Regions from separate parts of the Jeotgalibaca dankookensis genome, predicted to be linked through region 2. Evidence: predicted binding sites of a transcription regulator. Region 2 holds the regulator's gene; the other holds the start of a gene.
What was found. Region 2 encodes NrdR, which represses ribonucleotide reductase genes. Its sites were predicted from a motif close to ACACNATATATNGTGT; they were not measured.
Positions count from the first base shown of each region.

Region 1: the regulator NrdR is predicted to act here: its motif matches at 6,002-6,017, upstream of BW727_RS00420 (vitamin B12-dependent ribonucleotide reductase).

Region 1 covers NZ_CP019728.1:90,677-100,984, reverse strand. Annotated here, with positions in the region: gene BW727_RS00450 (DEAD/DEAH box helicase family protein) at 1-105, opposite strand, end outside; gene BW727_RS00445 (site-specific DNA-methyltransferase) at 86-1,423, opposite strand; gene BW727_RS00440 (IS30 family transposase) at 1,468-2,427, shown strand; gene BW727_RS00435 (site-specific DNA-methyltransferase) at 2,419-3,105, opposite strand; gene rlmD (23S rRNA (uracil(1939)-C(5))-methyltransferase RlmD) at 3,261-4,649, opposite strand; gene BW727_RS00425 (diacylglycerol kinase) at 4,846-5,829, opposite strand; gene BW727_RS00420 (vitamin B12-dependent ribonucleotide reductase) at 6,044-8,617, shown strand; gene uvrC (excinuclease ABC subunit UvrC) at 8,728-10,308, shown strand, end outside.
Region 2 covers NZ_CP019728.1:352,668-362,975, reverse strand. Annotated here, with positions in the region: gene BW727_RS01760 (protoporphyrinogen/coproporphyrinogen oxidase) at 1-729, opposite strand, end outside; gene rplT (50S ribosomal protein L20) at 858-1,217, opposite strand; gene rpmI (50S ribosomal protein L35) at 1,270-1,470, opposite strand; gene infC (translation initiation factor IF-3) at 1,496-2,017, opposite strand; ribosomal protein L20 leader region at 2,042-2,178, opposite strand; gene BW727_RS01740 (amidohydrolase) at 2,224-3,432, opposite strand; gene thrS (threonine--tRNA ligase) at 3,447-5,381, opposite strand; T-box leader at 5,451-5,666, opposite strand; gene dnaI (primosomal protein DnaI) at 5,837-6,763, opposite strand; gene BW727_RS01725 (replication initiation and membrane attachment family protein) at 6,763-8,172, opposite strand; gene nrdR (transcriptional regulator NrdR) at 8,169-8,651, opposite strand; gene coaE (dephospho-CoA kinase) at 8,707-9,303, opposite strand; gene mutM (DNA-formamidopyrimidine glycosylase) at 9,309-10,160, opposite strand; gene polA (DNA polymerase I) at 10,178-10,308, opposite strand, start outside.

The DNA of each region.
Region 1 (10,308 bases), 260 kb from region 2:
AGGATGATCATAAGCGGTCGCACTGACAAAGACATCCTGGTCAAGTTTTAGTAATTCATCGTATAAAGGAAGTGGCAAAGTCTTATTACTGGTCTTCTTGGCCATGGTATTCTTCCTCCTTGTAGAATGACTGATTAAAAGCATAATCAGTATCGCTAATTAAGTCTCGCACGTTAGCATCATCAATCTCAGAGTAGTTATAATAGAGTTGATTTTTATCGATTACCTTTACTAACAAACGCTTCTTATCTGCCAATGAAATGGCATCAATCAGCATCTCCTGAACTTGTTCTGAATCCGCACGGAAATCCAAGTCAACATTATCTAACATTAATTGATAAATTTGTTTCAAGCTGTCTGTATCCTTGGCTTCTAATACAGATTCTAAATAACCTTTAGATTTTTCCATAAGCTCGACATAGACGAATGATCCTCCACCTTGCCAATTAACATCTTTAGAAATACCACCTTGTTCGCCTTCCATCACTTTTTGTAGACGAGGCACAGAAACGGTATTGATATAGTCCATTTGTTCGATGCCAATAAAACGGCGATTCATCTTCATGGCTACTGCTTGTGTGGTGGCGGATCCCATGAAGAAATCGAGGACGATGTCTTTTTCAAATGTTCCTACCTCAATAATTTGCTGCATTAAGCTTTCGGGCTTTGCATAATTAAACTCGCCATCTTCGATAATATCATTCTTCGCAGTTCTGCCTTTCCCCATTAATTGCTTGGTAAAATCTTTTAATAAATAATCGGAAAATACAGCAGGTCCTTTTTCTTTATCTTTTATATCATCTTCATCTTTAAATGATCTTCTAAAAGGTACTTCCCCATTCATAAAGTCATAATCATCAGGAAATCCTATATACCCATTATTATACCAGTTCTGAAAAGTATCTTTAGTAACTCGCCATACTGCATTTTTATCTACTTCATAGACCTTTCCAGTTTTTGGATTAACCATGTCAAAATATGAGTTAGGTCTTTCTTTATAATTCTTTTGTTGCTTTATGTCGCCCCTTCTCCATGGTCTATTAGGAAAATCATCTGTTTCTATATAACTTCTATATATTTTCCGTTGAATTACAGAATCTTTTCTATCAGCTTTACTATATATTAAAATAAAATCAAAATCTTGACTAAAATTAAAGGGTACATCATTTTTGCCTTCCCTAGTCTTCCGTGGTAATGTTCCTACAAAATTATTTTGGCCGAAAACTGAATCTGCTAAAACCTTTAAATAGTGCATACCATCTTCTCCAACATGAATCCAAATCGTGCCATCATTTGTAATTAATTCACTTGCTATTTCAAGTCGATTTTTTAAAAATAATAACCATGTTGATAATTTGAAATTCGAATTATACGCCGATTGTAAAATTAAGCTAGACAAATAAATAAGCCATTCGTGGTACACTCAAATTGTAATTCCTACCAAAGAATACAAAGGAGTGATCACGAATGACCTACACCCATCTTACCATGGATGAACTAGTGATGATAGAGGCTTACTACCACCAAAATATCGCTGTAACAAAAATATCGGCTCAGTTAAAACGTTCTAGAATGACCATCTACAACGTCATCAACTTCCTGAAGAAAGGCCATACGGCCTTGGATTATTACCGACAATATAAGAAAAACAAGGCGCGTTGTGGACGGCACAAGATAATCCTGCCCGAGGAACAACAAGTGTACATCAATAAAAAAATTGCACAGGGATGGACGCCAGATGTCATCATTGGTCGCCAAGAAATGCCAATCGCATGTTCCATGCGGACGCTCTATCGTCGCTTCAAAGAAAAGATATTCGATGAAACAACTTTACCCATGAAGGGAAAGCGGAAACCAAACGGCCATCAAGAACGTCGGGGAAAACAGGCTTTCAAGAGGAATATCGTTGAAAGGGAAAAGGATTATCCGGTATTCAAGGAAGAATTTGGTCATATCGAAGGTGATACTATTGTTGGTGTCCATCACAAAAGTGCCGTCATCACCTTGGTAGAACGACTTTCCAAAGTCATTATCACCTTGAAGCCCCATGGGCGAAAGGCAAACGATATCGAGAATACACTGAATCAGTGGTTTGAATCGATTCCTAGACATCTATTTAAGTCCATCACCTTTGATTGTGGAAAAGAATTCTCCAATTGGAAAAACCTAAGCAACCAACATGATATCGCCATCTATTTTGCCGATCCTGGAACGCCATCACAGCGCGCATTAAATGAAAACTCCAACGGATTGCTGCGAAAAGATGGGTTGCCAAAAGAAATGGACTTCAATCAAGTGGACCAAACATTTGTCTCATCGGTTGCGAACAAGCGAAATAATATCCCACGAAAATCCTTGGCATACCAGACGCCGCTGGAAGTATTTTTGAGTTACATAAATGAATCTACTTTGTCTAGCTTAAATTGACAAATCAAAATATTTAAAAGCATCGTATTCTTTGTTTGTAATAAAATAATAAGGTACGTCTATGTAAATCATCTTCACTTTTCCTGAATATTTTTCTTTTAAACTATGTAATGCTAACAAGTTATTCCCTTTCAGAATTAAATTATCTTCTTCAGAAAACTCAGCGGTATCCTCAACACCCTCCGCCGTATATCTCTTTGCATTCACCAAAATCTTTTTATCCAATAATGTATCTATCTCTTCTGCCGCAACCACCTCATTGTAGAATGGTTCATTTGGTAACAAGTCCTCTTTCTCAACATCTTCTTTAGACATCCCTGCCTTCAATACTGTATCTTTATATGGAAAATCTAAGACCGCCTCTGTGGATTCATCTAAGAATCTGCCATTTACAGTTAAACCAATTTTCTTAGAATACTTTGTATAGGAGTCCATCCAATAGTCATCCATTTCAAAGCTTTCGATGAGCTTATTTGTTTCTATAAGCGTATACTCCCCAATTTGTTTGGCATAATGTTTCTTCACTAACTCATTGCTTAATAAAGCTAGAATAAGTTCTTCATCATAACGGTCAATATCCTGAATGACTTTTGCTTTATTTAATTCATTGCCGATAAAATACTTATCTCCGAACGATGATAATATATCCTTTAACGTCTTCATAATCTTCGTTTCCAACTTAACATCCCCTTACTCTCTTTGATCTGTTTCCACAGACCTACTCCTTTTAGCATAATAAAAAGGAGTCACTTAATCTAAAAATCAAGTTTACTCCTTTTAATATTACCATACCCAAATGCTAGTTTCATTAAGAACCTTGTTGGAACAAGCTTTTAGTCAGCTACCTTTTCCATCAATACTATACACTCAACATGTAATGTTTGCGGGAACATATCGACAGGTTGTACTTCTCTAGCTTGATAACCTTTTTCATCAAAAAGGGCTAGGTCACGCGCTAGTGTTGATGGGTTGCAGCTTACATAAACGATGCGTTCTGGACTCATTTCAACCGCTGCATCAATAAAGGCTGCTTCTAATCCTTTACGTGGTGGGTCAACTAGAATAACATCCGCTTTACGACCATTTTCAACCCATTTTGGCAATAGTTCTTCTGCTGCGCCGACTTCAAAGGTAATATTGGTGATATTGTTTTCTTTTGCATTCCGTTCAGCCATTTCAATCGCATCCGGAACAATTTCTAAACCAAAAACGTGTTGTGCTTTTTCAGCTAAGGAAATTGAGAGCGTCCCAATACCACAGAAAGCATCAATAACTGTTTCTTTACCGGTTAATTTTGCAGCATCCAGTGCAATTTGGTAGAGACGCTCGGTTTGAACTGGATTGATTTGATAGAAAGATTTTGAGCTAATCGCAAAAGTATGACCTAATAAGGTATCGTGATAAACATCTTCACCATAAAGGACAATATTTTCGTCGCCCAAAATAACATTCGTCCGTTTTGGATTGACGTTTTGAACAATACTGACGACTTCTGGTAGTGCTTCACGAATATCTGGAATAATTTTACTCATTGGAAATAGCTTAGCAGTACGCGTCACTAGGACTACCATCATTTCACCAGTATGATAACCACGGCGAATCATGATGTGGCGAATATTTCCCGTATTTCTTTTTTCATCGTAGCCTTTAACGCCATACTCTTGAAGAATATCACGTACTTTAACGATTGCTTCATCGATTTTAGGATCTTGAATATGGAAATTTTCCATTGGAACCAACTCATGGGTTCCTTTGCGGAAAAATCCTGTTACCAATTTGCCATTTTTGTCTGCTCGAACAGGAATTTGGGCTTTGTTACGATATCCCCAAGGATTGCTCATCCCAATAGTAGGAAGAACCTTAATCTCAGGTAGTTTAGCAATGCGGTTTAAATCACGTTTCACTAAATCTTGTTTAAAATCTAATTGAGCGCTGTAACGTAAATGTTGTAGTGGCATGGTACCAACGCGAGTTCCCAAAACATCAATTGCTGGAACACGATCTTGAGAAGAAGTTAGACGTTCTTCCATACGAGCAAATCCATATGATTTGCCGACTTTTGTGACTTTGACAATTGCTGACTCACCTGGTAAACCATCAACGACAAATAGCGGGTAGCCATCGACTTTAGCAACGCCCATACCTTCTGACGTTAAGTCTTCAAATGAGACGGTTAATTTTTCATTTTTTGTTACGGGTGCTGCTTCATAATTTGTTTTCATGTTTTCTCCTTGTTAGGTGCCTAGATTTCCGATTACCATAAGTTTGCATTATAACACGACAAGAGTCAAATCCCATCCTTAATTACCACTTTAATCCTATTAAAAAGTGAATTGTGGGTATTATGCTTAATTAATGCCTACTTCTGCGAATTATGAATGGCAAATCTAGTCATTATCTGAGGATAATGCCCACTTTTTATTCTTCCAAGTCTAAACTGTCAATTTCTTCTAACAATTTGCTAGTGCTTTCAGTTATTTCAGATGGTAGAGGCGTAGCATAATCGCTCGTATTGCCTATAATTTGAATGTGTTGTTGTAAATTCGTGAATTCCACGGAACCTTCTCCACCATATTCACCGTCTAAATTTAAAAGTAAAGGATGTTCATCTAAATTTTCTACCTTTACAGAAGAGGTGTGGCAGTAAGTGACTTTGGGATGATTTATGTGCGTGCCGTTTCGGATGAGTTGGGAAAGTATTTGCACTAACTCAAATAGATTTGCTGTTTTGATAATAAGTAAAGTAAATTTACCATCTCCCATTAGCATATGTGGATCAATATTTTGAATACCCCCAACTGATTCAGTCAGTGCTACAAAATACATCGATGCTTCTCCTTCAAAAACACCACCATCATAAGTAATGCGCATCGAAATTGGTTTGATTTGTGGTAATTTTTCGGCACCTTTAATGAGGTAGGCTAAATAACCGAAAATTGTTTTTAAGCGGACCGGAACTTCATAAGTCACATCCGATAAATATCCACCTGCTGCTATATTAATAAAATAGGAATCATTAACTTTTCCAACATCCATTGGAATCGTCCATCCTCGAGCAATCACATGAGCTGCTTCAAGTAAATCAGCACGTGGAATTTTAAGAGCACGTGCTAAATCATTAGTGGTTCCAGCCGGTATGATACCAATAAGGGGGCGTTTTTCTAACCCACTCACTCCATTAATGACCTCGCTAACTGTTCCGTCACCACCCGCTGCAACAATCAAATCAAAGCCTGCTAAGGCAGCACGTTTTGCTTCATGAGCAGCTGATTGAGGTTCTGGCTTCGTTTGAAAGGTACTTGTTTCATACCCAGCATTTTCTAAAATTTCTAAAATAGCTAGCATGTGTCTGGTTAATTGCTCGCGACCAGCAGATGGATTGTAAATGACTCTCGCTCGCATCTGATCCCTCCTCAACTTTTTTCTACATCTATTGTACTACACTTGGTCTATATATTGGTTAATTTTACTTATAAACAGCTTTGTCACCTGTTTTTATATATTTTCAAAAAATTAAATGGTGGCTTTTATCATCCAGTTGTTTTAACATATGTAGTAGATTTCATTGTCGCTAACACAATATGTTGTGTTTACAGATAGAAAAGGAGTGAAGCAAGTGGCTACTGAAATTAATTCCACTTTGAAACAAGGTTTCGAACAAATAAATAAAGACATTGAGCAATTTGATGCTGTTTTTCCTATAACTGAGGATATGCATATTACTTATTCCGGTGTAGCCCGTTTAGTGATGCTTGACCGCTATTCTTTTAAAGATACCAAAAAGGATTCCCTAAAGGTTGGTGACTTTGTCCTTTTAACAATCAAAGAAGATCCTAAATATCCAGCACGCGGTACGGGTACTATTCAATCACTAGATTGGGAAAAAGGAACAGCTACTATCCAAGTTTCTGATGAATATCTTCTAAGTATTGATGCCTTTAGTGACTCTGAAGACGGGATTGTCAAACGTGATATTATTACCTTAGACAAACCACTCGAACTTTTTTATGAACAAATTGCCATGCGAAATGCGCACGGTCTTGCTCAAGTAGAAATTTCTCCAGAAAAACGTGCGGATGCTTTTCTTGAATTTTATGAAGAACAAAAAAATAAAAACTTTATCCCAGCAGGTCGCGTCCTATACGGAGCGGGTTCTGGAACGGATGTTACATACTTTAACTGTTACGTTATGCCAATGGTCCCTGACTCTCGCGGGGGTATTTCGGACCACCGTAAGAAAGTGATGGAAATCATGAGTCGTGGTGGCGGTGTTGGCTCCAATGGTTCCACGCTACGTCCGCGTCATGCTTTAGCGCGTGGTGTAAACGGCCGTTCTTCTGGTTCTGTTTCGTGGCTCGATGACATTGCTAAACTAACGCATTTAGTTGAACAAGGTGGCTCCCGTCGTGGTGCGCAAATGATTATGTTAACTGATTGGCATCCTGACATTGCTGAATTTATTATTTCAAAAATGCAAAATCCACGTATTTTGCGTTATATCATTGAAAACTTTGAAGATGAGCAAATTCGTACGTTAGCACATAATAAATTGAAGTTCACACCCTTTACTGCAAAAGAAATCAATATGTATACTGGGATTGTCAATTACAAAAATAGTCCTGGATTTGGTGGCTTTGATGAATCAGTTATCCGTGAAGCTGAAATGAAGCTGCGCGATGGTGGGACTTATACCGTTAACGACCCTGACTTCCTAACGGGTGCAAATATTTCTGTTTGTATTACCGATGATTTCATGGATGCGGTAAAAGCTGATGCTGAATATGACTTACGTTTTCCAGATGTGGAAAACTATAGTAAAGAAGAAATGGCTTATTATGATGCAGAATGGGGTAACGTTGGGGATGTGCGTGATTGGGAAAAAGCTGGTCATGCCGTTCGTGTCTACCGCACAATCAAAGCACGTGAACTGTGGAAACTAATTAATGTTTGTGCAACTTACGCTGCGGAACCAGGTATCTTCTTTATTGATAATGCTAACAACATGACGAACGCACAAGCTTACGGTCAAAAAGTTGTCGCAACGAACCCTTGTGGTGAACAACCTTTGGCTCCTTACTCGGTATGTAACTTGGCTGCAGTTAACTTGGCTGAAATGGTCAATAAAGATTTACAAATGGTTGATTTTTCAAAATTAGAAAAAACTGTCTGCATGGGTGTTCATATGCAAGACAACGTTATTGATTCCACACCTTACTTCTTAGAAGAAAATCGCATTCAAGCGCTTGGCGAACGTCGTGTTGGTCTGGGAATTATGGGATTAGCAGATATGCTTATCTACTGTGGTGTTCGCTATGGTTCTGAAGAAGGAAATCAATTAATTGATCAAGTTTTCAAAACGATCGCTGTAACAGCTTATGAAGAAAGTATTGAATTAGCTAAAGAACGTGGTAGTTTCCCATTCCTAGTTGGTGAAACCGGTCGTGAAACCCAACAACTGCGCGAAAAATTTGTCAATTCTGGATTTATGCGTGGTATGCCAGAACATGTTCGTCAAGGCGTTTTAAAATACGGGATACGTAACTCTCATCTCTTGACTGTTGCTCCAACTGGTTCAACGGGTACCATGGCGGGTGTTTCAACTGGGCTGGAACCATATTTCAGTTTCTCATATTTCCGCTCTGGCCGTTTAGGTAAATTTATTGAGGTGAAGGCAGAGATTGTTCAAGAATACTTAGAACGTCATCCAGATGCAGATCCAGATAACTTACCAGACTTCTTTACAACTGCGATGACCCTTTCTCCTGAAGAACACGTTGATGTTCAAACAACCATTCAACGTTGGGTAGATAGTTCGATTTCTAAAACCGTCAACGCTCCTAAAGGATATACCGTTGACCAGGTTCAAAAGATTTACGAACGTCTCTATGATGGTGGTGCTAAAGGTGGGACGGTTTACGTTGATGGCAGTCGTGATTCTCAAGTCTTAACTTTAAAAGCAGAAGAAAACTTAATGGATGATCAATACCAAGATCATGCTAAAGAAGCTGCCAAAGTAAATAAAGATAAAACCTTTTTAGTAGAATCAATTGTTAATTTAGAATCAACCGATGTCACAATTGGTAATGAAATTGGCGATACTTGCCCGATTTGTCGAATTGGGACGGTTGAAGATTTAGGCGGCTGTAACACTTGCAACAACTGTGCAGCGCAATTAAAATGCGGTTTATAATCTAAACTAGAATGACCTCGTCTCTTTGAGACAGAGGTCATTCATTTTTTTTAATAAGAACTATAAATCATGGTATACTATAAGTATTAGACAGAAAAGGATTGGGATAAATGACACCAGAAGAAATCAAAAATAAATTAGCCCTACTTCCTGACTTACCTGGCTGTTATATCATGCGGAATATAGATAATGAGATTATCTACATTGGTAAAGCCAAAAACTTAAGAAATCGTGTTAAATCCTATTTCCAGCAAAAACATGAAGGCAAGACAGCTTTGTTAGTGGCTGATATTGATCACTTTGAATTTATTGTAACCAAAACAGATAAAGAAGCTTTAATACTAGAAATCAGTTTAATTAAGCAGTACCAACCGAAATACAATATCAAACTAAAACAAGGGACCATGTATCCTTACTTGAAAATAACCAACGAAAAGGATCCTCAATTAGTTATTACCTCCACCGTCGAAAAGGATGGGGGTATTTATTTCGGTCCTTATCCACACGTGTATGCGGCTACAGAAACTCAACAGTTTATTCAAAAAGTATACCCTTTACGTAAATGCGCAAAAAATGCCAAACGTGCCTGCCTTTATTATTCTATGGGTCAGTGCATCGGTTGTTGCGACCATGACATTTCAAAAGAAGAGTACGCCGCACAAATAAATAAAATTTCACGTTTTTTAAATGGTGAAGTAAAAGAAATCAAACAAAAGTTAGTCGAAAAAATGCACAGTGCAGCAGAAAAAATGGATTTTGAATTAGCAGCTGAATATCGCGATCAAATTCGCTATATTGAAGAAACGGTTGAAAAACAAACCATTATGTCGCGAGACTTTACGAATCGAGATGTCTTCGCTTATCATTTAGATAAAGGATGGTTATCCATTCAAGTCTTCTTGCTACGGCAATCTACAGTTATTAAACGTGAAGCAGCCCTTTTCCCTTGCTACGGAACGGCTGAAGACGAATTACTCTCTTTTATTGTACAATTTTACGAACAACAGAATCATATTTTGCCTAAAGAAATACTCGTTCCAGAAGGTATTGATACTGCTCTATTAGCAGAAACATTAAACACTGCAGTTCGTGTTCCCAAGCGTGGAAACAAAAAAAGTATTCTTGACCTTGCAACAACCAATAGTGAACTCGCATTGACTGAAAAATTCATGATGATTGAGCGCTCTAAACATAAAACGGTTGGGGCCATCGGAGAATTATCAGAGGCTCTGGGCATTGATTATATTGAAATGATTGAAGCATTTGACCATTCAAATATTCAAGGAACAAATCCCGTCTCCGCTATGGTTGTTTATAGAGATGGAAAACCGGATCGAAAACTCTATCGTAAATTTAAAATTAAGACCGTTGAAGGGAGTCATGAATTTGCGACAACGCAAGAAGTGATTCGTCGCCGTTATACTCGGCTCTTACGAGAAGGGGCACGTCTGCCAGACCTTATCTTGATGGATGGTGGAAAAATTCAAGTACGAGCTGCAAAAGAGGTTTTAGAAGATGAATTAGGCTTAGACATCCCAGTTGCTGGTATGGTGAAGGATAATAAACACCGCACATCTTCTTTATTATTTAACAACGAACTTGTTGAGCTAGATCCACGAAGCCAAGCTTTTCATTTAGTTCAACGTATTCAAGATGAAGTTCACCGTTTTGCCATTACCTTTCATCGACAG
Region 2 (10,308 bases):
GTCTGAGAGATATCCCGCTAATTGGTCGACTAAAGTATGCAAGCCATTGATAAGATGAAATTCTTTATTTCCATTATCAATAAGTTCTTCTAGTTCCATTTTCGTTAACTGCTGGGTACGTCTCTTATCTCCAAATAATTGAATTAAATGTTGATCAAAAAAGAAAGGTGAGCACAACTCCATTGAACCAAAGATATATTCAGGGTAATTAGGGTAGGCGATTAGTGTACTGACTGCTTTGCAAAAGCGGTCTTCTAGAAATATAGAAGTCGTTATATTTATAGTTGACTTTTGCTTAATACCATTAAAAGTCTGATTTACTAAAACAGAAACCTTATCACTAAAAGAAAGCTCTCGCTCTTGTAACAAATCATTGAGATGAATAGGAATACCACGGTAGCTCACCTTATCGGCTTCTATAAAATCTTGGGTGTTGAACCGATCAAATTTCCAGTCTAAACTGTATTCAATCTCTTGATCGAGGCCAATCTCCTTTAAAAAGGGGCGAATATCTGCTTGGCGGATATCAAAAGTGCTGGCGCCTACATCGATCGGTCCGATTTCTGTTTGGATGGTGCGAATAGTGCCACCTGCTTGGTCACGTTGTTCTAAAGTGATGAGTTCAAACGGTAATTGCTCAGAATCGATAATTTTTTGAATATGATAAGCAGCCACTAACCCGCTGAGGCCACTCCCTAATACGGCAATTCTATTTCTAGCTCGTTCCATATTGCTCACCTTCTTTACTGATCTTCTATTCAGCTTAATCATATACTATCTTGTTAAGAAAAACTGTGAACAAATTATGACAAATAAAAAAAGCTATCTCTATTAATTAGAGGTAGCTTATAAATTAATTAGTTGTTTAAAGCTGCTTTTGCTTGATCAGCAATTGCTGCAAAAGATGCTGCATCGTTAACAGCTAATTCTGCTAACATTTTACGGTTCATATCGATTTCAGCTAGTTTCAAGCCATGAATTAACTTGCTGTAGCTTAGTCCATTGATACGCGCTGCTGCATTAATACGTGTAATCCATAATTTACGGAAATTACGTTTTGTTTGACGACGGTCTCTATATGCGTACATATAAGATTTCATCACTTGTTGTTTTGCTGTTTTAAATAATGTATGTTTTGAACCGTAATAACCTTTAGCAAGCTTTAGAACTTTCTTGCGGCGTTGGCGTGTTACTGTTCCACCTTTTACACGTGGCATGGTGATTCCTCCTTATGAGAACAAAATGTCCTCTTCCTATTTCGTAGTTTAATTATTTCATTTGTGATAATTGTTGGCTGATACGTTTCATATCAGATTTATGAACCATTGCTGGTTGACGTAAGTGACGTCTTTGTTTTTTTGTTTTGCCGTGGAATCTATGGCTTGTAAACGCTCTGAAACGTTTCAATCCACCATTACCAGTTCTTTTGAAACGTTTAGCTGAGCCACGGTGTGTTTTTTGCTTTGGCATTTGTCTTTCCTCCTAAAATAAGTGGTTACTTCTCGTGTTTTGGAGCCAACATTAGAAACATACTTCTTCCATCCATACGTGGGTATGATTCAATGGTTGACACTTCAGTTAAGTCAGCCGCTAAGCGGTCGAGGACTTTTTGTCCAATTCCTTTATGCGTGATTGCCCGACCTCTAAAGCGAATCGAAGCTTTCACTTTGTCTCCATTTTCCAAGAATTTACGTGCACTACGTAATTTTGTTTGGTAGTCATTTTCATCAATCGATGGACTTAAGCGGACTTCTTTGACGTTGACAACTTTTTGGTTTTTACGAGCTTCCCGTTCGCGTTTTTGTTTGTCGAAACGGAATTTCCCATAATCCATAATACGTGCTACTGGTGGCTTTGCATTCGGCGACATAAGGACAAGATCTAGGTTTTCAGCTTCTGCTAATTCAAGTGCTTCAGCTTTTGACTTCACTCCAATTTGTTCACCATCGCTACCAATTACACGAAGTTCGCGAGCACGGATACCGTCGTTTACCATCATATCTTTTGCTATGGTCATTCACCTCCATGATATTTGAGAGAAAAGCGCAGAAAAAGGCGGATATCTCCTCCGATACCCGCCACAAGGTCACAGTGAATTTCACTGTCACTAATTTGTACATATCTAGCCCAAGGACAACTGTCAACTTAGGCGAGAAGCGGGTGCTTCTGCTTTGATTTTCTCAACTGCTATATCTTACTATGTATTTCTTATTTTGTCAAACTTTATTTTGAGTCTGCTTTATTTAAAGCTGCTAAAACAACGTCACCTACCGTTTTGGCGGCTACTAGAAGTGCTTTTTCATTAATATCAAATTTAGGGTGATGATTCATATACAGCTCTTCTTGGTTTTCTGGACTTGCCCCGATATCAAAGAAAGCACCAGGTATTTTTAAGAGGTATTGTCCAAAGTCTTCTGCACCAGTATTGGGAGGAGTTTGAGTTACCTCTTTCAAGTAATCTCCTAATCCATTCGTTTTTAAAGCTTGAGCAGCCATATCTACTTGGTCAGGATGATTGTAAACAGGTGGGTAATCCCAAGCATAGTCTACTTCTACTTGAACACCATAACTCTCTTCTAAACCTCGGGCTAAATTTCTGGTTTCTTTTTCAATCTTTTGCCCTACCTCTAAATCCATATAACGGGCATCACCCAGCAAGGTTAGTTTGTCTTTAATGACATTGCTGACCCCTTCGCCTTCAAAAGAACCAATCGTAACAACCGCCATATCAAATGGATTGATGCGGCGCGATACGATTGTTTGTAAGTTCATAACAAATGATGATGCCGCTACAATAGCATCATTGCTGACATGAGGCATGGAGCCATGTCCACCTTTACCTTGGATCTTTATTTCGATTTCGCTACACCCGGCGTAAGCCCAGCCTTTCGCATAGTGAACATGCCCGACTTCGAAATTCGGGTAAAAATGGATGCCATAAATTTCATCCACATCATCAAGTCGTCCAGAATCTACCATACTCTTGGCTCCGCCAGGACCAACTTCCTCCGCGTTTTGATGGACAATCTTAACAGTACCTGACCATTCATCTTTAAGGGAAATCAGACAATCAGCTAGAATTAAGAGATAAGCAGTATGCCCGTCGTGCCCACAGGCATGCATGACACCAGGATTTTTGGATGCAAATGGTAAGTTAGTTTCTTCTGTGATAGGTAAAGCATCAAAATCAGCCCGTAATGCTATCGTGCGGCCAGGGCCGTTACCGGCTATTGTAACTACGATTCCATAACCATTTCCAACATGACGCTCTACTAAAACATCTTTCCCCTCATAAAAACTTGCTATTTTATCAGCTGTTGCTTTTTCTTGAAACGAAACTTCAGGATTTTCATGGAAATAACGACGCAAAGCAATCATTTCCTCTTCTTTACTTTCCAGTAATGCCATTAGTTTATCACGTACCATTTTCATCCTCCTCCAAGCGTTTATTTAAAGTTTTTTATCTCATCTTCTATGGTCATCAAGAATGTGTCAACTGGCATGGTGTTCATTTCTTTTGAGCCATAACGACGTACAGTTACAGTGTTTTCTTCTACTTCTTTGTCCCCGATAACAATTTGATACGGGATTTTTTGTGTTTGAGAAGCACGTATTTTGTAACCCATTTTCTCATTGCGATCATCTACTTCTAAACGCATTCCCATCATTTCCATTTTATTTTTTAGTTCGTAGGCCTTGTCTGCATGGTGTTCCGCACTAACTGGGATAATCGTTCCTTGTACAGGTGCTAGCCAAGTTGGGAAAGCGCCTTTGTACTCTTCGATTAAGTAGGCAACAAAACGTTCCATCGTTGAAATGACACCACGGTGAATGACGACTGGACGGTGTGTATTTTCGCCGTCTTCTCCGACATAAGTCAAATCAAATCGTTCTGGTAATAAGAAGTCAAGTTGAATAGTCGACATGGTTTCTTCAAGACCAATAGCTGTTTTGAATTGCACATCTAATTTAGGACCATAAAAAGCTGCTTCTCCCACTGCTTCATAATAGTCTAAACCAAATTCATCCATGGCTTCTTTTAACATGGATTCAGCTTTTTCCCACATGGCATCATCATCGAAATATTTTTCTTTATCTTGAGGATCACGGTAGCTCAAGCGGAAGCGATAGTCGGTAATGTTAAAGTCATCATAAACATCTAAAACTAATTGTAAAATTCGTTTGAATTCATCTTTGATTTGATCCGGACGTACAAAGGCATGGGCATCATTTAAAGTCATTTCTCGAACCCGTTGCAAACCAGATAGTGCGCCACTCTTTTCATAACGGTGCATCATACCTAGCTCCGCAATCCGAATCGGTAATTCGCGGTAACTATGAATATCATTTTTGTAAACAAGCATATGGTGCGGGCAGTTCATTGGACGTAAAACTAACATCTCTCCGTCACCCATATCCATCGGTGGGAACATATCTTCATGGTAGTGATCCCAGTGACCGGATTGTTTGTACAGCTCAACATCCGCCATAATTGGTGTGTAAACATGTTGATAACCCAGACTAATTTCTTTGTTCACAATATAACGTTCTAGTGTCCGACGAATGGTCGCACCTTTTGGTAGCCAAAATGGTAGTCCCGATCCTGCTTCTTGGGAAATCATAAAAAGGTCTAATTCCTTACCAAGTTTACGGTGGTCACGCTCTTTTGCTTCTTCACGCATTTTCAGAAATTCAGCTAAGTCTTTTTTATTAAAGAAAGCTGTTCCGTAAATTCGTTGCATCATTTTGTTATTGGAATTTCCTCGCCAGTAAGCGCCTGCTAGTGATAAAAGTTTAAAGACTTGGATTTTACCAGTAGAAGGTACATGGACACCGCGACACAAATCAACAAAATCATCTTGTTGGTAGACAGTAATAATATCATCTTCAGGTAAATCCCGAATTAATTCTACTTTATAAGGGTCTTCTTTAAACAATTCTAAAGCTTCTTCACGAGAAACTTCACGGCGTACGATTGAATAATTTTCGCGTACAATTTTTTTCATCTCTGCTTCAACATCCGCGAGCTGACTTTCTGTTAACTGCTCTGGCATATCGGTGTCATAGTAGAAACCTGATTCAATAGCGGGACCAACTCCAAAATGAATTTCTGGAAATAAACGTTTTAAGGCATGGGCCATTAAGTGGGCAGTTGAATGACGCAAAATACCCAGAGCATCCTCATGATCTGGTCCAATAATTTCTAAACGGCCACTCTCTTCTAGCGGATAAACAAAATCTACTAATTGCCCGTTAAACTTTCCAGCTAAAGCCTTTTTAGCAAGACTATTACTGATACTTTTTGCTACTTCTTCCACAGTTGTTCCTTTTGGAAATGATTTTACATTGCCATCTGGAAAAGTAATTTTAATTTCTGACATGATTTTTCCTCCATCATCGTTTTATTTCTAAATACAAAAAAAATCCCATTCCTAGATACAGTGATCCAGAAATGGGACGTAGTGTTAGACGTGGTTCCACCCAAATTTTGTTTCCTAAAATAGGGAAACTCTCCTAGCGCGGTAACGGTGCGGGCCGAAACAACTTACTCATTTCAGTTGTTCTCTCGAAAGGGGTACAAACATAAAATCACTGAGATGTTTCACCAAGCCATCCCTCTCTAACTAATGATTGTTTATGCAGCATATCTTTCTCATAGAATTATCTATAATAGTCACATTAAAACATGAACTCCTTTAAATTGCAAGGCTTAAAAGTGGGAATTATCCGGTCATTATTCCCACTTAGCTGGAAAATTAAAAGGTAAAGTGGGAATTATCTGAAAATAATTACCACTTTTACTTTAAATATTGATTCAAAGTGGCAAATATCCCCTTTATCGTTCTAAACGGCGATTTTTCCCAGTCATTTCAACCTCTTTAGCTAGAAAACGGAAACGTTCCATTAAACGTTTAGCTTTAATCGGCTCGTCATCCCCGCGGTTACCCATCCGAAAATGATTCTCTAACTCTTTAAAATTTAAATTTGATGTAAAAAAAGTCGGTAAATGTTCTTGCATACGATGTTGGAGAATTACTCCTAAGATTTCATCTCTAATCCAAGTTGAATTAATTTCGGCTCCAATATCATCCAACATTAAAATATCACTTTTCTTTATCATATCGAGTTTTTCAGGCACACTATTATCTGCAATAGAAGCCTTCATTTCTTGGGTAAAAGTAGGATAGTGCATCAAGGTCGAAACAAAGCCTTTTAAAGACAATTCATAAGCAATAGCCCCTAAAAGATATGTTTTCCCCACTCCGAAAGGACCATAAATATATAATCCTTCATGAAGACCAGTTGGGTTTTCTGCATAAGCTTCAATAAAATCAAAAGCCTCGCTTAATACTGGCAATCGCTCTTCTGTCTGGACAAATTGCTCCATGGTTGCATGACGTGCTTCTTTTGAAATGTTGATTGATTTAATACGACCCCGTAATTCTTTCTCACGTTCGCGCTTAATGGTCGTAGCATCTGGTACGTAAACCACATCAATATAGCCAGCATTAATAGCTAACTGTGGTTGGTAACCAGGGTTCTGGCCCTCTTCACCACGTTGGTGCTTTTCTTTTTCTTGTACATATTCATGCAATTTAGAGTAGCTGTTAGAAATCATCTCTTTTGAAACACGTTCTTGATGCTCATTAAAGAACTGTTGAACGTCCGGATCAGCCAGAACTGAACGGACCATTTCTTCATATTGTTCACTAATATTGGGTTGGTTCATAAAATTTTGAAACCCTTTTCCAACATGATCCATTAATCATCCCCGGCCTTTCTTCCTCCTCGAAACTTTTCCAAACGCTCATTAAATCTTCTGCGCTCTTCTTCTGAAAGAAGACGCTCTTCTTTCGGTTGGCTCTCTTCTTTGGCCCATTCTGGTAGAGTTTCAACTTTGCGGACAACATTTTTACCATACTGACGAACACTACGCTTTTCAGCGGCCGCGATCCTTTGGCCAACAAATTGTTTCGTTTTATTAATCGCTTCTTCCGGTAAGCTGACATTGGATTGCATCCAATCATTCGCAATCGTTTCAGCTTTTCCTTTATTAATAGTGGGTTCATCTTGAATAACTAGTACATAATAAATTAGCATATTTAATACCGCTGTGGACATTTTATATTGACTCAATAAAAAATTCAATAAGCGTTTCTCGTTAGAAGTCACTTCTCCTTTTTTTTGCGCCTTAATATTAGCGATAAAGCTATAAGGCGACAATTTCTCACTTAAGAGCACCAAATCCACCTCTTGCTTACTGTAACCGCCCTTGACCAAAGCCGTACGGCGGTTTTCTAGTTGAGAAGCAGTTTGTTCCATTCCTGTTTCAAGTTTATCTTTAAGGACGCGTTTTAAAACGGGTTGATTAGTCGTATCTGCCGCTAAATTTTCTAACTCTTGTATGTCTACGGCACCGGTTTCTAGATGACTCGCTCTTAGAATAAGCTGGGACATCTCTTGCTCATCGATTCCATACAACTGATGCAGAACCTCAATGGTATGGCGTAACTCCCGAGTTAGTGATTCCGGTGTGAAAAACTCGCTTTGCAAAAGCTGTTTCAAATAGGCATGATTAAAAGTAGTCGTTTTCAAAAGCGGTGCTTTCCCCTTTTTAGATGAAATGAATGTGTACCCTTCTTGTTTATCTAAAGGATGGATGCTTGTAGCAACTTCATAAACATTTAAAAAAGACTTAGTCACTTTTTTAAGTTTACTACTGTCTAACTGTTGATAAGAAAATCTTTTTTGAAGATTATGCAACTTTGTTTCTCCTACATGCTCACGTAAAAGCATCCGTAGAAGGTCTTCCTGAAAAAATTGTTCACTCGTAACAGGCATAAGCGGCTCATAGATATATTCTTTTTCCCCGTTTTCTTCACTTATATATGTATTTAACAAACCAATACCTTCTAATCGAGAGCGTGCTTGATAAAAATCAGGGATTCCAAGTCCTAGTACTGATAAAAACTCTGAATGGATGGTTTTGTTTTTTTGCTGCCCGACTCCTTCAAAGTCAGCTAAAAGCGTCATATATAAACTATAAGCGTAGGGTCCAATGATTGGTTGATAAAGAAACGTTACTACTTTTTTATCAATATCGGAAATAAAACAAGTTTGCTGAATGGTGAGCGGATCCTTCGGGCTTAATTCTTTCCAAGGGTAGTTCATTCCGCTTCGTCCTCTTCCTCTAATTTATTTTTCTTTTCCAAGTTTTGGAGTTCAGCCAAAAACGTTTCACGATCAGAAAACTGACGGTAAACACTCGCGAAGCGAATATAGGCAACATCGTCTATTTCAGCTAAATGTGCCATCACGTACTCACCAATCACCATACTTGGTACTTCATTCTCTCCTGTTGCTCGTATGTCGCGCTCTACTTGATCGACTACTTCTTCTAGTTGCTCTAATTTGATCGGCCGCTTCTCACTCGAGCGAACCAAGCCACGCAGTAACTTTTCTCGGCTAAATTCTTCGCGCGTTCCATTCTTTTTAATTACTAGTAATGGCGTTTGCTCAATCCGTTCAAAGGTCGTAAAACGATGGTGGCATTTTTCACATTCCCGGCGTCTCCGAATGGAGTTGCTTTCTTCAACGGGGCGGCTATCCACAACTTTAGAGCCATTATGGTGGCATTTTGGGCACTGCATCTCTTCCATACCCCTTTCTTATAAAATACTTTTGGTTAGTATACCATATTAGACGCTACTTTTTACGAGCTTCTAGCCAATTGTCTAGCTGTTTATACGTTTCTGACACACTTCCATTGTTGTCAATAACAAGGTCGGCTCGTTTGCGTTTCTCTTCAATAGGCATCTGACTCATAAGGCGATTTTTTGCTTCTTGCATGCTCAACTGGTTACGAGCCATTAAACGTTCTATTTGTACTTCCGGAGTTGTATAAACAACCATTACCGCATCACAGTAATCCGCATATTCATTTTCATAAAGGAGCGGGATATCTAGAACAATCACATCCGCTTCCGTTTTTTTCAACTGCTCTACTTGGTTTTTAATTGCTTCTTTAATATCCTTTTGAAGAAGATCATTAAGCTCTTGTCGTTTTTTACCGTCAGCGAAAATAAGTGAACCAAGTTTTTTACGATTTAAGCTACCGTCAGTAAGTAAATAAGCTTCCCCAAAGGTTTCAGCAATAGCTGCTAGTCCCTTTGTTCCAGGCTCAACCACTTCTCGTGCAATCAAGTCAGCATCCACAATGGGAATGCCTTTATCAGCTAAGTAGCGTGAAACCGTTGATTTTCCAGTGGCAATCCCACCGGTCAATCCTAAAATATAGGTCACACCAGTCACTCCTTTTTTTGGTAATCACTTATAGGACCTTGGCATTGTGGACAATAATGGGTTCCACGTTGGCCGACTTTTGTTTTCTCAATAGCTGTTCCACAACGAGGACATGCTTGGTTTGTTTTTCCATAGACTTTTAGAGCCACTTGGAATTTCCCAGCTTCACCTAAGGTATTTTTATAGGTGCGAATTGTAGAACCGCCTGCTTCCACAGCACGGGCAATGACATCAATAATTGCCTCGTGGAGGCGTTCTGCTTCTGCTTGATTTAAACGATTAGCCGGTTTCATAGGGTTAATAGCTGCTTGAAAAAGCGATTCATCCGCATAAATATTTCCTACTCCAGCAACCACTTCTTGATCTAAAATAGTTGTTTTAATCGCCCGACCAGTCCGCGACAGCGAATCTTGAAAGGCCTCTACCTTAAAAAATGAGGCAGTCGGTTCTGGTCCTAGTTTTTTAATCGCTTCAAATTCATCTCGCTTCTCAATCGGAATTAAACTGAATCTCCCAAATTTGCGCACATCTAAATAACGTAAATCGCGATTATCAGCCAGATGAAAAACCACATGCGTATGTTTTTTATAGGGGGTATCTGTCGGCGTTACTTCAAATTTTCCTTCCATTCGCAAATGTGAGACCATTGCCCAATGATCCAATAGAAAAATCAAATATTTTCCACGCCGTTCAATTGTATGGATTTGTTCTCCAACTAATACTTCTTGAAATTTTTCGCTCGAGAATGGGGGCGTAATCATTCGGTTCCAGAATACGTCCACCCCTGTAATCGTTGAACCACCTATGAGGGTGATCAATCCTTTTCGAACTGTTTCTACTTCTGGTAATTCTGGCATAATTTTAAACCATCCTTCTATGTTGCTTCATACCAACTATCTCCATAATTACTATCAACTAGCAATGGTACAGCCAATTCAACTGCTCCTTGCATCATTTCTGGTACTAACTTCTCTAATATAGGAATTTCTTCCTCTGGACATTCAA